DNA from 4 places in the Rhizobium pantanalense genome. Region 3 is predicted to be linked to each of the others. Evidence: predicted binding sites of a transcription regulator. Region 3 holds the regulator's gene; each other region holds the start of a gene.
The links. Region 3 encodes PhoB, which activates phosphate uptake and scavenging genes when phosphate is short. Its sites were predicted from a motif close to TGTCATNNANCTGTCAT; they were not measured.

Region 1 (3,103 bases), on a different contig from region 3:
GCACATAAGGCGCGTAGGTGGCGCCCTGAATGCCGTAGACCAGAAGCACCGGCCAGAAGTCGCTGGTCCAGTAAAGCGCGATTGCGGTCAGCAGTGACAAGGCACCCGACCATAACAATACATCGGCCCGCTCGCTCATATGATCGGCGAGCACCGCGATAATGGGCGTCACGAGGACGCGCACCACCATGGGAATGGCGAGCACCAGGCCGATCTCGTGATCGTTGAAATTCAGCCCCGCCAGCCAGACAGGGAAAAACGGCAGGGCAATTCCGTTGACGAACAACGGAGCGCAGTAGGACAAGGCAGTGCGCAAGCGGAAATATGGAGGCGCACCCTCGCCCTGGAAGGACTTGATCGCGGGAATCATGACAGACCTGAAGGGGAACTTATTTGTCCCTATCATGCTATCGAGAGTACGACTATGGCGAGAAATGGCCAAAACCGTAACGTTTCGGAAAAATCCGAAGCCAGGGCCGTCCCGCAGCGATCAATAATTATGACAAGCCATTATCGGCTGCGTGAAGGGGCGTAGGAATTACGCCGCCTGGGCACCGATCGGCCGCGGCAATTCTCCGACCGGAGAATCCACCGGCTGCGTCTCGAGAATAGTCCGCCAGGTGATCAGCTCGAACGTGCCGTCCTCATGCTCGGCGATTGCCGTGCAGCTTTCCACCCAGTCGCCGGTATTGATGTAGCGCACGCCGTCGAGATCCTCAATGACCGCATGGTGGATGTGCCCGCAGATGACACCATCGGCATCGTTACGCTTGGCCTCTTCGGCGACGACACGCTGAAACTCGCCGATGAAATTGACGGCGTGCTTGACCTGCAGCTTCGCCCAGGCCGAGAAGGACCAATAGGGCATGTTCAGGCGGCGGCGCACCGCAGCAAGGCCGACATTGATCAGGATGGCCATGTCATAGGCCCAGTCGCCGAGATAGGCGAGCAGGCGGGCATTGCGGACGACGACGTCGAATTCATCGCCATGCAGCACGAGATATTTCTTGCCGTCGGCCGTTTCGTGCATGGCGCGCTGTGCCACCTCGATACCGCCGAAGTGCATTCCGGGGAAGTCACGCAGGAATTCGTCGTGATTGCCGGGGATATAGACGATGCGCGTACCCTTGCGCGCCTTGCGCAGGAGCTTCTGTACGACGTCGTTGCAATCCTGGGGCCAGTACCAGTTTCGCTTCAGCCGCCAGCCATCAACGATGTCGCCGACCAGGAAGATGGTATCGGCCTCGTGATAACGGAGAAAATCGAGCAGGTAATCCGCCTTGGCGGCCTTCGAGCCGAGGTGCACGTCAGAAATGAATAGCGTTCGGAAATGCCGGGGGTCCATGTTTTCATTCACGAACTTTATGTCCGTGCCCTATCCTACCTTGGCTATTCCAAAACCAGACTCGTGTTTCAGGAAGATGACAAACCCTGTGCTTGGCGGCCCGGCGGCAAGGTTCAACCGAGTCTCGGGGCGACTGCGAGGTCAGGACGATCGCTTGTAAAGCTGGCGATACCAAGGCGAAACATGGCCCGCGCCGCGCCACTTGCATAAGCCGTCCATCCGTGCACCTTCACGCCATTCTTACAAAGATGACGCGATCGCAACCTTTTTGCGGAAGGGGATATCGCGCGATCATTGCAAAAACGGCAATTCAGTTTTGCCACGACAAAAACGCCTTGTGACCTCAATTCCATACTGTGAAGGCGAAGCGATTGATGTATGCAGAAGACTCAAAGCGCAGGCAGGAATGGAGACGCAAGTTGGATACGAACGACACTTCGAAAGCAGCCAAGAACATGGCGAGCGGAAACTTCGACGAGCAAGCGCTTTATTTCCATCGTTATCCACGCCCCGGCAAGCTCGAAATTCAGGCGACCAAACCGCTGGGCAATCAGCGTGATCTGGCACTCGCCTATTCCCCTGGCGTCGCTGCGCCCTGCATCGCCATCCGCGACAACCCCGAGACGGCAGCCGACTATACGTCCCGCGCCAATCTCGTAGCAGTCATTTCGAACGGTTCGGCAGTGCTCGGGCTCGGCAATATCGGCCCGCTCGCTTCGAAGCCCGTCATGGAAGGCAAGGCCGTTCTCTTCAAGAAATTCGCCGGCATCGACGTCTTCGACATCGAAATCGCAGCACCGACGGTCGATGAGATGGTCAATACCATTTCGGCGCTCGAGCCGACCTTCGGCGGCATCAATCTGGAAGACATCAAGGCGCCGGAATGCTTTGACGTCGAGCGCCGCCTGCGCGAGAAGATGGAAATTCCGGTCTTTCACGACGATCAGCACGGCACCGCCATCATCGTCGCCGCCGCCATCCTCAACGGACTGGAACTGGCCGGCAAGAAGATCGAAGAAGTCAAGATCGTCGCCTCCGGCGCGGGTGCGGCCGCACTCGCCTGCCTCAACCTGCTTGTCATTCTCGGCGCCAAGCGCGAAAACATCTGGGTCCACGATATCGAAGGCTTGGTCTACAAGGACCGCAACGTCCTGATGGACGAGTGGAAATCCGTCTACGCCCAGGACAGCGACAAGCGCGTGCTTGCTGAATCCATTCCGGGCGCCGACGTCTTTCTCGGCCTGTCCGCCGCCGGCGTGCTGAAGCCCGAACTGCTGGCGCAGATGGCCGAAAAGCCGCTGATCATGGCGCTCGCCAACCCGACGCCGGAAATCATGCCGGATCTCGCCCGTGCCGCCCGCCCCGATGCGATGATCTGCACCGGCCGCTCGGACTTCCCGAACCAGGTCAACAACGTCCTCTGCTTCCCCTATATCTTCCGCGGCGCGCTCGATTGCGGCGCCAAGACGATCAACGAAGAGATGAAGATGGCCGCCGTGCGGGCCATCGCCGCGCTTGCTCGCGAAGAACCTTCCGATGTCGCCGCTCGCGCCTATACCGGTGAAACTCCGGTCTTCGGGCCCAATTACCTGATCCCCTCGCCCTTCGACCCGCGCCTGATCCTGCGCATTGCGCCAGCTGTGGCGAAGGCAGCCGCAGACAGCGGCGTCGCCCTGCGCCCAATCAAGGATTTCGACGCCTACATGGACGAGCTCAACCGCTTCGTCTTCCGCTCGGGCTTCGTGATGAAGCCGATCT
Region 2 (3,103 bases), on a different contig from region 3:
GGAAGACCCATTTTCGCATGGGCGAGCGTAAGACCAATACGAAGACGGAAATCATTGCCGGGATGACGTCCTTCCTGGCGGCGGCCTATCTTCTTGTCGTGATCCCTTCCCTGCTTTCCGCCGGTGGCATCGACCGCGCCGCCGCAACGACGGCAACCATTCTCGTCATCATCGGTGCGACCCTGTTCATGGCGCTCTATGCCAATATGCCCTTCGTGGTGGGGCCGGGCATCGGCGGCTCGGTTCTGGTGGGGCCGACGATGGCCGCCGTGGAGCATATTCCCTGGCAGACGGGCCTTGCGATTTCCTTCTGGTCGAGCGTCATCTTCGTTCTGCTGACGGTGCTTGGCGTGCGTCAGGTCATCGCCCGTATGGTTCCAGCCCAGATCAAGCTTGGCCTGGGCGCGGCGATCGGATTGTTCATCGCGCTTCTCGGCTTCAAGAATGCCGGTCTCGTCGACGTCAACGCCAAGAGCCACGCGCTCATGCTCGGCTCGTTCAACTCGGGACAGGCGATCATCGCCGTCTTCGGCATCTTCCTCGCTGTCTTTCTGCGCGGGCGAAAGGTGCCGGGACCGATCCTCTGGGCCATCCTGGGCAGCACGCTGCTCGGCATTCCGCTCGGCGTCACCAAGGTGCCCGCCGCATTCTTCGGAGCGCCGCATGGCATCTCCGAGATCGGCCTTCAACTCGATTTCCTTGGTGCGCTGAGGATAGACTATTTCCCCTATCTCTTTGCCTTCTTCGCATCCGAGTTCTTCTCGACCCTGGGCACGACGCTCGCTGTCGGCGCAAAGGCCGGCCTGGTCGACGAGGAAGGCAACATGGCGGATCTGGGCAAGCCGTTCCTCGTCGATTCAATTGCCGCCACAATCAGTCCGCTGCTCGGCATTCCCTCCGCCACGGCGCTGGTCGAGAGCGCCACCGGCGCGGAAGCCGGCGGACGCACCGGCTTTGCTTCGCTGGCAACGGCAGCCCTTTTCGCGCTCACTTTGCTTTTTACCCCGATCGCGCTGATGATCCCGGCCGCGGCCACCGCACCCGCCCTGATCCTCGTCGGAATGTCGATGTTCAGCGCGCTGAAGCGTGTCGACCTGGAGAATTTCTCCGACGGTCTTTCCGCTCTGATGATGGTCCTTCTGACCCTGGTCTCCAACAGCTTCGGCACCGGTATTGCCGGAGGACTGCTATTCTACGTCATCGTCAAGGTCTTGTCGGGAGAGGCGAGGCAGGTGTCCATTGGCATGTACCTTCTCGCCATCCCGCTTGCCTATTATTTCTGGACCGTGGCTGCTCACTGAGCGGCCACAAATCCATAAATTCCGCGTCCGTAATCCGGCATGAAGCTGTGGGCCAGCGACCTGACCGCCGATGACCATCGATACGGTTTGGGACGCCCTCTATTCTGTCACATCCATGTCATGAAATACCTCGACACCTCATGCCAAATCAGGAGCGGGTATCGATATGGATTATTTCAGACGTTTCAACTTTCTGTTCGCAACGCCAACCTTCGACAATGAGGATCTGGAAGGTGCCCGCTACAATCAGATCGTCGAGGAAATCGAACGCTCTGGTTTCGAGGTGGTGCGCGCGCGCAATCTCGAAGATGCCGAGATCGCCGTCCAGACCGACGCTGCCATCGGCTGCATGCTGGTCGACTGGGGCAAGAAGGGCCTGGAAGGCAAGACGGCCTCCCTCATCAACCTCATGCGCCGGCGCGGCCTCGAATTCCCGATCATCCTGCTGATCCGGCGCAAGCGCTTCGAGGATGTGCCGGTGGAAGTCCTCGATTTCATCGACGGCTACGTCTTCCTGTCGGAAGAAACGCCGGCCTTCATCGCAAAAAGCCTCATCAGCCGGCTCAAGCAATATGCGGAGACGCTGAAGACGCCTTTCTTCGGCGCGCTGGTCGATTACGCCGAAGAGGGCAATCACCTCTGGACCTGCCCCGGGCACAATGGCGGCATCTTCTATAGCCGCAGCCCCATCGGCCGTGTCTTCATGGAACATCTGGGCGAAGCGGTTTTCCGCGACGACCTTGACAATTCCGTGCTCGATCTCGGCGACCTCCTGACCCATGAGGGGCCTGCGCTTGCCGCGCAAAAGGAAGCGGCCAAGATTTTCGGCGCCGAGAAGACCTATTTCGTGCTGAACGGCACCTCCACATCAAACAAGGTCGCGCTCTCAGCGCTCGTCACCGACGGCGATCTCGTGCTGTTCGACCGCAACAACCACAAGGCCGCCCATCACGGCGCCCTGATGATCTCGGGCGGCATTCCGATCTATCTGCCGACCAGACGCAATCTCTATGGCCTGATCGGTCCGATGGATTTCGCCACCATGGACGAGGACGCGCTGCGCGAGCGCATCCGCACCCATCCGCTGGTGAAGGATCCGGAGGCCTACAAGAAGCCGCGTCCGTTCCGCGTCGCTGTCGTGGAGCAATGCACCTATGATGGCACCATCCACAATGCCGAGATGATCCTCAAGCGCATCGGGCATCTCTGCGATTACATCCTCTTCGACGAGGCCTGGGCGGGCTTCATGAAGTTTCATCCGCTTTATGCCGGGCGCTTCGCCATGGGGCTTTCCGACCTAGGCCCGGATGCGCCTGGCATCATTGCCACGCAATCCACCCATAAGCAGCTGGCAAGCTTCTCGCAGGCCTCGCAGATCCACATGAAGGATAGGCACATCACCGGCCAGAAACGCCGCGTGGAACACCGTCGCTTCAACGAAAGCTTCATGCAGCACGCCTCGACCTCGCCCTTCTATCCGCTGTTTGCCTCGCTGGACGTCGGCGCGCAGATGATGAAGGGCCGTTCGGGCGAAGTGCTTTGGGACGACACGATCCGGCTCGGCATCGAGCTGCGCAAGAAAATCCGCGCCGTGCGCCGCGAATTCGAGGAGAAGGAGCATCGCCCGGAACGCCGCTGGTTCTTCGAGCCCTTCGTGCCGGATCGGGTCACGATCCCGGATGTGTCAAGCCCCGGCGCCGTGCACGACGTGCCGTGGGAAAGCGTCGCGACCGACCAGCTCGCCACCAATCCCGCCTTCTGGCACCTGACGCCCGATGCGGCGTGGCACGGCTTTTCCGGCA
Region 3 (3,103 bases):
ATGATGACGGAAGCCGCCAGCGAAAGAGCCTTGGCCAAGAAGATGACGACGATCCCCTACAAGATGATCGGCCAGGATGTTTCGGTCTATTACGGCCACAAGCGGGCGCTCTTCGACGTCAATCTGAAGATCCGCGCCAATACGGTCACGGCTCTGATCGGCCCTTCAGGCTGCGGCAAGTCCACCTTCCTGCGCTGCCTCAACCGCATGAACGATACGATCGAGACTTGCCGCGTCACCGGCAAGATCACGCTCGACGATCAGGATGTCTACGACGACAGCATTGACGTGGTGGAATTGCGCGCGCGCGTCGGCATGGTCTTCCAGAAGCCCAACCCGTTTCCGAAGTCCATCTATGAGAACGTCGCCTACGGTCCGCGCATCCATGGCCTGCATCGCTCAAAGGCCGATCTCCAGCATATCGTCGAAACAAGCCTGCAGAAGGCCGGTCTCTGGGGTGAGGTGAAGGATCGCCTCCATGACGCCGGCACGAGCTTGTCGGGCGGTCAGCAGCAGCGTCTGTGCATCGCGCGCGCCGTTGCCGTCAGCCCGGAGGTCATCCTGATGGACGAGCCGTGCTCGGCGCTCGATCCGATCGCGACCGCCAAGGTCGAGGATCTCATCCACGAGCTGCGGGAGAATTTCACCATCGTCATCGTGACGCATTCCATGCAGCAGGCAGCCCGCGTCTCGCAGCGTACCGCAATGTTTCATCTCGGCCACCTGGTCGAGGAGAACGACACCGATAAGATGTTCACCAATCCCGACGATTTCCGCACGCAGGATTACATCATGGGCCGTTTTGGTTGATGATGGCAGGCGCGCGGCTCCTTTCACACAGTTCACTTTGAGGATAGAAAAATGGTCTCCACTCACATTCTGTCAGCCTATGACGAAGACCTGAAGTTCCTGACGCGCCGCATTGCTGAAATGGGCGGCCTGGCCGAGCAGATGGTTAGCGACAGCGTACGCGCTCTCGTCAACAGCGACGCGGCTCTGGCCCAGAAAGTCATCTCCGACGACGTGGTTCTCGACCATGCCGAGCGCGAAGTCGGTGACAAGGCGATCGTCACCATCGCCCGCCGCCAGCCGATGGCAGCCGACCTTCGCGAAATCATGGGATCGATCCGCATCGCTTCTGACCTGGAGCGCGTCGGCGATCTCGGAAAGAACACCGCAAAGCGCGTCATCGCCGTGCAGGGCACTGGCGTCCCCCGCCGTCTCGCCCGCGGCATCGAGCATCTCTCCGAACTGGCGCTGAGCCAGCTCAAGGAAGTTCTCGATGTCTACGCGACCCGCTCGCCCGATAAGGCGGTGTCGATCCGCGAACGTGACGAGGAAATCGACGCCATGTACACCTCGCTCTTCCGCGAGATGCTGACCTACATGATGGAAGATCCGCGCAACATCACCACCTGCACGCATCTTCTCTTCTGCGCCAAGAACATCGAGCGCATCGGCGACCACGCCACCAATATCGCCGAGACGATCTATTACATGGCGACAGGTGCTCAGCCCGAAGGCGAGCGCCCGAAGGACGATACCGCCAATACCGTCGGCGCAGTGACGGAATAATCTGGAAGCGAAGAAAGGAGACCATAGGCGCATGGTTCCGAGAGTTGCTGTTGTAGAAGACGAGGAAGCGCTCAGCGTTCTGCTGCGCTACAATCTTGAGGCCGAAGGCTTCGAGGTCGACACGATCCTCAGAGGCGATGAGGCCGAGCTGCGTCTCCAGGAGCGCATCCCCGATCTCCTGATCCTCGACTGGATGCTCCCCGGCGTATCGGGCATCGAGCTCTGCCGCCGGCTGCGTATGCGGCCGGAGACGGAGCGACTGCCGATCATCATGCTGACGGCCCGCGGCGAGGAAAGCGAGCGCGTGCGTGGGCTTTCGACCGGCGCGGACGATTATGTCGTCAAGCCGTTCTCGACGCCGGAGCTGATGGCTCGCGTCAAGGCGATGCTGCGGCGTGCCCGCCCGGAGGTTCTCTCCACGGTGCTGCGCTGCGGCGATATCGAGCTGGACCGAGAAACCCATCGCGTCCACCGCAAGAGCCGCGAAGTACGGCTGGGGCCGACGGAATTCCGCCTGCTGGAATTCCTGATGTCCTCGCCCGGCCGCGTCTTCTCGCGCTCGCAGCTGCTCGACGGCGTATGGGGTCACGATATCTACGTCGACGAACGCACTGTCGACGTCCATGTCGGCCGCCTGCGCAAGGCGCTCAATTTCTCCAATATGCAGGATGTCATCCGCACCGTTCGCGGCGCGGGCTATTCCATGGAAACCTGAGCGGTTTGCCGCTCGGGTATCACTAAAGCATGTCGCGCAAAAGTGCGTAGCGGTTTTGCGAGAACGACATGCGCCAGACGGAAAACCTAAAGCACGGGAAGCGAATCTGAAAGATCGTGACGTGCTTTAAATAGCGGCGGAAATAGAAAAACGGGCCTCGATGGGCCCGTTTCTCATTGTCTTGCTGTGACTTTCAGCCGTTGTTGCGACGGCGGTCATGCACCGGCTGGTATGCCATGCGCTGATGATAGGTGCAGTACGGCGAAGAATCCGGGCTGTCATTGCCGCAGAAGTGGAAGTCGTCCTTCAGCGGGTCGCCGACCGGCCACTTGCAGGTGCGCTCCGTCAGTTCCGTCAGGCCGAGGCGGCGAGAGATCGGAACGACGACGTTCGATGCCGGACGATACTGGATTTCATTGACGGAATCGACCTCGATCTCTTCCTTCAGCATGGTTGCGCCCTGCTGGCGGGCGACGACCGTACGGGTGGCAACGCGCGATCCGTAGGTTGCGGTGCGGGGTGCTGCTGCGCTGCGCTTCGGCGTGCGCGCCGCGGTTGCCGTGCCGCCCGCCTTCGCTCGGCCAGGAAGGTTCAGGCGGTGCACCTTGCCGATGACGGCATTACGGCTCACGCCACCGAGCTGCGCAGCGATCTGGCTGGCGCTCAACCCTTCGGACCATAGCTTTTTCAGCTTCTCGACGCGTTCGTCTGTCCAATTCATGCCCTGTCTCCGCTGTCGCGTTTCCGATGGCAGAATCCCTCACCATTGCCTCGCATGGGAACGAGGCGCGAAACGCTCTAAAATTGTGGTGA
Region 4 (3,103 bases), on a different contig from region 3:
GCCAGCTTCCGTTGCCGCGCATGGCGGCGGCTCCTCCGGCAGCCAGGTCGGCATCCCGATTCCCAATCTCACCCATGGCGAGATGGCTGTAATCGCTCCCTATTACGGGCGTATAGTCTCGCTTGCCGAGAGCATATCGGATACCGACGAAACCTTTCGCCGCCTCCTGAACTTCGCGCAGATCCAGCGCGCCTATTGCTTATGGGGCCTGATGCCGGGCAGCGTCAGCGACGAGGAAAGCCCATTCAACGAATGCTCCCACGCCTACCTCGCTGCAGCGAAGGCAGTGCTGCTGCAGATGCGTGTCACGAGAGGGGAGAAGGCATCGGTCGTCGATCTCGTCTCTGATATCGACGCGGTACTCGTGCGCAACAATCTCTCGCTCGTCCTGTGCAAATTCAGCGGCGAGAACTTCAATACGGCCGATCTCATCCGACCCAAACTTGCCGATATAGCGCTTCATGCGAAAAGCCTTGCTGCAATTTTGTCGGCCGGCCTGCTCGTTCTTGCAGGACTATGGCTCGCAGCGCGCGCGTTACGGCCCCCAACTCAGCCTTAGAGCGGGTCAGCTTCTCAGCAAAATCCGCGAATCGTTCCAGCTCTTTGTTGTCGCGCTTTTCCTAGAATTGCTCTCAGCAAAACACCGCCGCGAAGTGCGGCGGTGTTTCTGATCTTACCAGTAACGCGGGCGATCGCGCCAACGGTCATCGCGCCAACCATCGCGATGATGGCGATGGCCGTGCCAGCCCCATGGCGGCGGCGGTGGCGGCCTGTAGTAACCCCAGCGGCGGGGCGGCGGACCCCAACGATTGGGGCGGCATTCGCCCCAGCGCGTCAGGTGCCAGCCACGACCGCAGGCATAGTCAACTTTCACGATCGGCGCTGAGGCCGCTGTCCCAACGGCTGGGATAGGCATTGCCTCTGCCGAAGATACAACCAGGCTGCCAAACAAGGCAGCAATGGCAATCACGGACGATCTCATTTTGATGGCCCTCTATCCAAGTCCCTTACATCCGGGATTTAACCCCCTGAGGTATGAACGCGGGCTGAACCGAAAAAGGCCATTTGACGGCGAAATCAAGATCAGACCAAACGCCTGACCACGGCCCGAAAAGCATATTGTTGCCGGTATTTGCAGCCAGCCGCAACCTACTCGCGCGTCACGAGAGTTTCATGAAGGAGGCTTACACCAACGATATCAATTGCCATAAAGGAGTTTGGGATGGTCGACCTCGCTTCAAACACTTCGGAGGGTGGCAATGCCAACCATCCAATTCACGGCGCCGGTAGTTCGGCAAAATGGTTTCTGCCGATCTTCGGTGTCGTCGTGCTGGCCGGCCTTGCCTATGTCGGCTATGCCCTTGGCAGCGACCTCGCCGAAGCCGCCGCCGTTCCGTGGATCCTGCTCGGCCTGGCGCTGCTGATCGCGCTCGGCTTCGAATTCGTCAACGGTTTCCACGATACGGCCAATGCTGTGGCAACCGTCATCTATACGCGCTCGCTGCCGGCGGAATTCGCCGTCATCTGGTCGGGCTTCTTCAACTTCCTCGGCGTTCTCACGTCTTCAGGCGCCGTCGCCTTCGGCATCCTGGCGCTGCTGCCGGTCGAACTCATCCTGCAGGTCGGCTCCGGCTCGGGTCTGGCGATGGTCTTCGCCCTGTTGACGGCCGCCATCATCTGGAACCTCGGCACCTGGTATCTCGGCCTGCCGGCATCGAGCTCGCACACGCTCGTCGGCTCGATCATCGGCGTCGGCCTCGCCAACCAGTTCCTGGCGCCCGCCGGCTCTGCCACCAGCGGTGTCGACTGGTCGCAGGCGAGCAGCGTCGGCATGTCGCTGCTTCTGTCGCCGATCATCGGCTTTGCCATGGCTGCAATATTGCTGCTGGTCGCCAAGGTGCTGATCCGCAACAAAGAACTCTATGAAGCCCCGAAGGGCAATACGCCGCCGCCAGCCTGGATCCGCGGCCTGCTGATCTTCACCTGCACCGGTGTCAGCTTCGCCCATGGCTCGAACGACGGCCAGAAGGGCATGGGCCTCATCATGCTCATCCTCATCGGCCTCGTGCCGACGGCTTTCGCGCTGAACCGCACACCCGATGTCAACTATCTCGAAGCTTACAAGGCCGCCTCAATGCAGGTCGAGACCGTGCTTGGCAAGTACGTGAAGCCGGGCGTTGCCGCGCCGGCCGATCCCAAGGCCGCCGTCAGCAGTGCCGTCAAGACCAAGACCTGGACGGACGCGACGACGCCGGCTCTTCAAGCATACATTCATGCCACGAGCGCTGAGGTCGCCGCCTATCCGAGCGTCGAGAAGCTGCCAAACGGGCTTGTCGGTAACGTTCGTAACGATATCTACCTGATCGGTGAATCGCTGAAGCTCATCGACAAGCAGAAGCTGCTGCCGATGAGCGCCGACGACTTGAAAGCCGTGACCAACTATCACGCCGCCGTCGATCACGCGACCAAGTTCATCCCGCTCTGGGTGAAGGTTGCCGTCGCCTTGGCACTCGGCCTCGGCACCATGGTCGGCTGGAAGCGTATCGTCGTCACCGTCGGCGAAAAGATCGGCAAGACGCATTTGACCTATGGCCAGGGTGCTGCCGCCGAAGTCGTCGCCATGCTGACGATCGGTGCTGCCGACCATCTAGGCCTGCCGGTTTCGACCACGCACGTCCTGTCTTCCGGCGTCGCCGGCACCATGGCGGCCAACGGTTCCGGCCTGCAGTGGTCGACCGTGCGCAACATGCTGATGGCCTGGATCCTGACGTTGCCGGCCTCGATCGCATTGGCATTCGTGCTGTTCATCGTGCTGCGCCAGGTCTTCTAATCGTCGCGATAAAGACGTCAAACATTCTCGATAAGACAATGGCGCCCCTGACGAGGCGCCATTTTTATTTGCAGCATTCCGCCGGCAGACACGGCGCTACAGCAAGCATCGCAAAACGCATGAAAAGCGTTCGCGAAATCCGCCTGCATTCCCACGGAGCATCGAAGTCGAGCCGTCAGCAGCGCATGAGGCGCCTGTTTGCGAATTGCTTCAGCCGACGCTTTCCCTCTTGTTGCCGTTCGCACCGAGGCCGGAAATCTTGGCAAGTTCCGA

Region 1: a site for PhoB is predicted at 1,411-1,427, ahead of PH558_RS05545 (UDP-2,3-diacylglucosamine diphosphatase). Genes of this name have one in related genera too.
Region 2: a site for PhoB is predicted at 1,407-1,423, ahead of PH558_RS32510 (Orn/Lys/Arg family decarboxylase). Genes of this name have one in related genera too.
Region 4: a site for PhoB is predicted at 1,159-1,175, ahead of PH558_RS29355 (inorganic phosphate transporter). Genes of this name have one in related genera too.

Annotation. Positions count from the first base shown of each region.
Region 1 covers NZ_JAQJCH010000001.1:1,164,407-1,167,509, reverse strand. The annotation lists gene PH558_RS05550 (MFS transporter) at 1-370, opposite strand, end outside; gene PH558_RS05545 (UDP-2,3-diacylglucosamine diphosphatase) at 539-1,345, opposite strand; gene PH558_RS05540 (NADP-dependent malic enzyme) at 1,801-3,103, shown strand, end outside.
Region 2 covers NZ_JAQJCH010000020.1:20,258-23,360, reverse strand. The annotation lists gene PH558_RS32515 (NCS2 family permease) at 1-1,301, shown strand, start outside; gene PH558_RS32510 (Orn/Lys/Arg family decarboxylase) at 1,468-3,103, shown strand, end outside.
Region 3 covers NZ_JAQJCH010000003.1:141,508-144,610, reverse strand. The annotation lists gene pstB (phosphate ABC transporter ATP-binding protein PstB) at 1-810, shown strand, start outside; gene phoU (phosphate signaling complex protein PhoU) at 862-1,575, shown strand; gene phoB (phosphate regulon transcriptional regulator PhoB) at 1,607-2,290, shown strand; gene PH558_RS10065 (GcrA family cell cycle regulator) at 2,484-3,011, opposite strand.
Region 4 covers NZ_JAQJCH010000014.1:121,770-124,872, forward strand. The annotation lists gene PH558_RS29345 (hypothetical protein) at 1-559, shown strand, start outside; gene PH558_RS29350 (GCG_CRPN prefix-to-repeats domain-containing protein) at 674-982, opposite strand; gene PH558_RS29355 (inorganic phosphate transporter) at 1,223-2,830, shown strand; gene PH558_RS29360 (Ros/MucR family transcriptional regulator) at 3,041-3,103, opposite strand, start outside.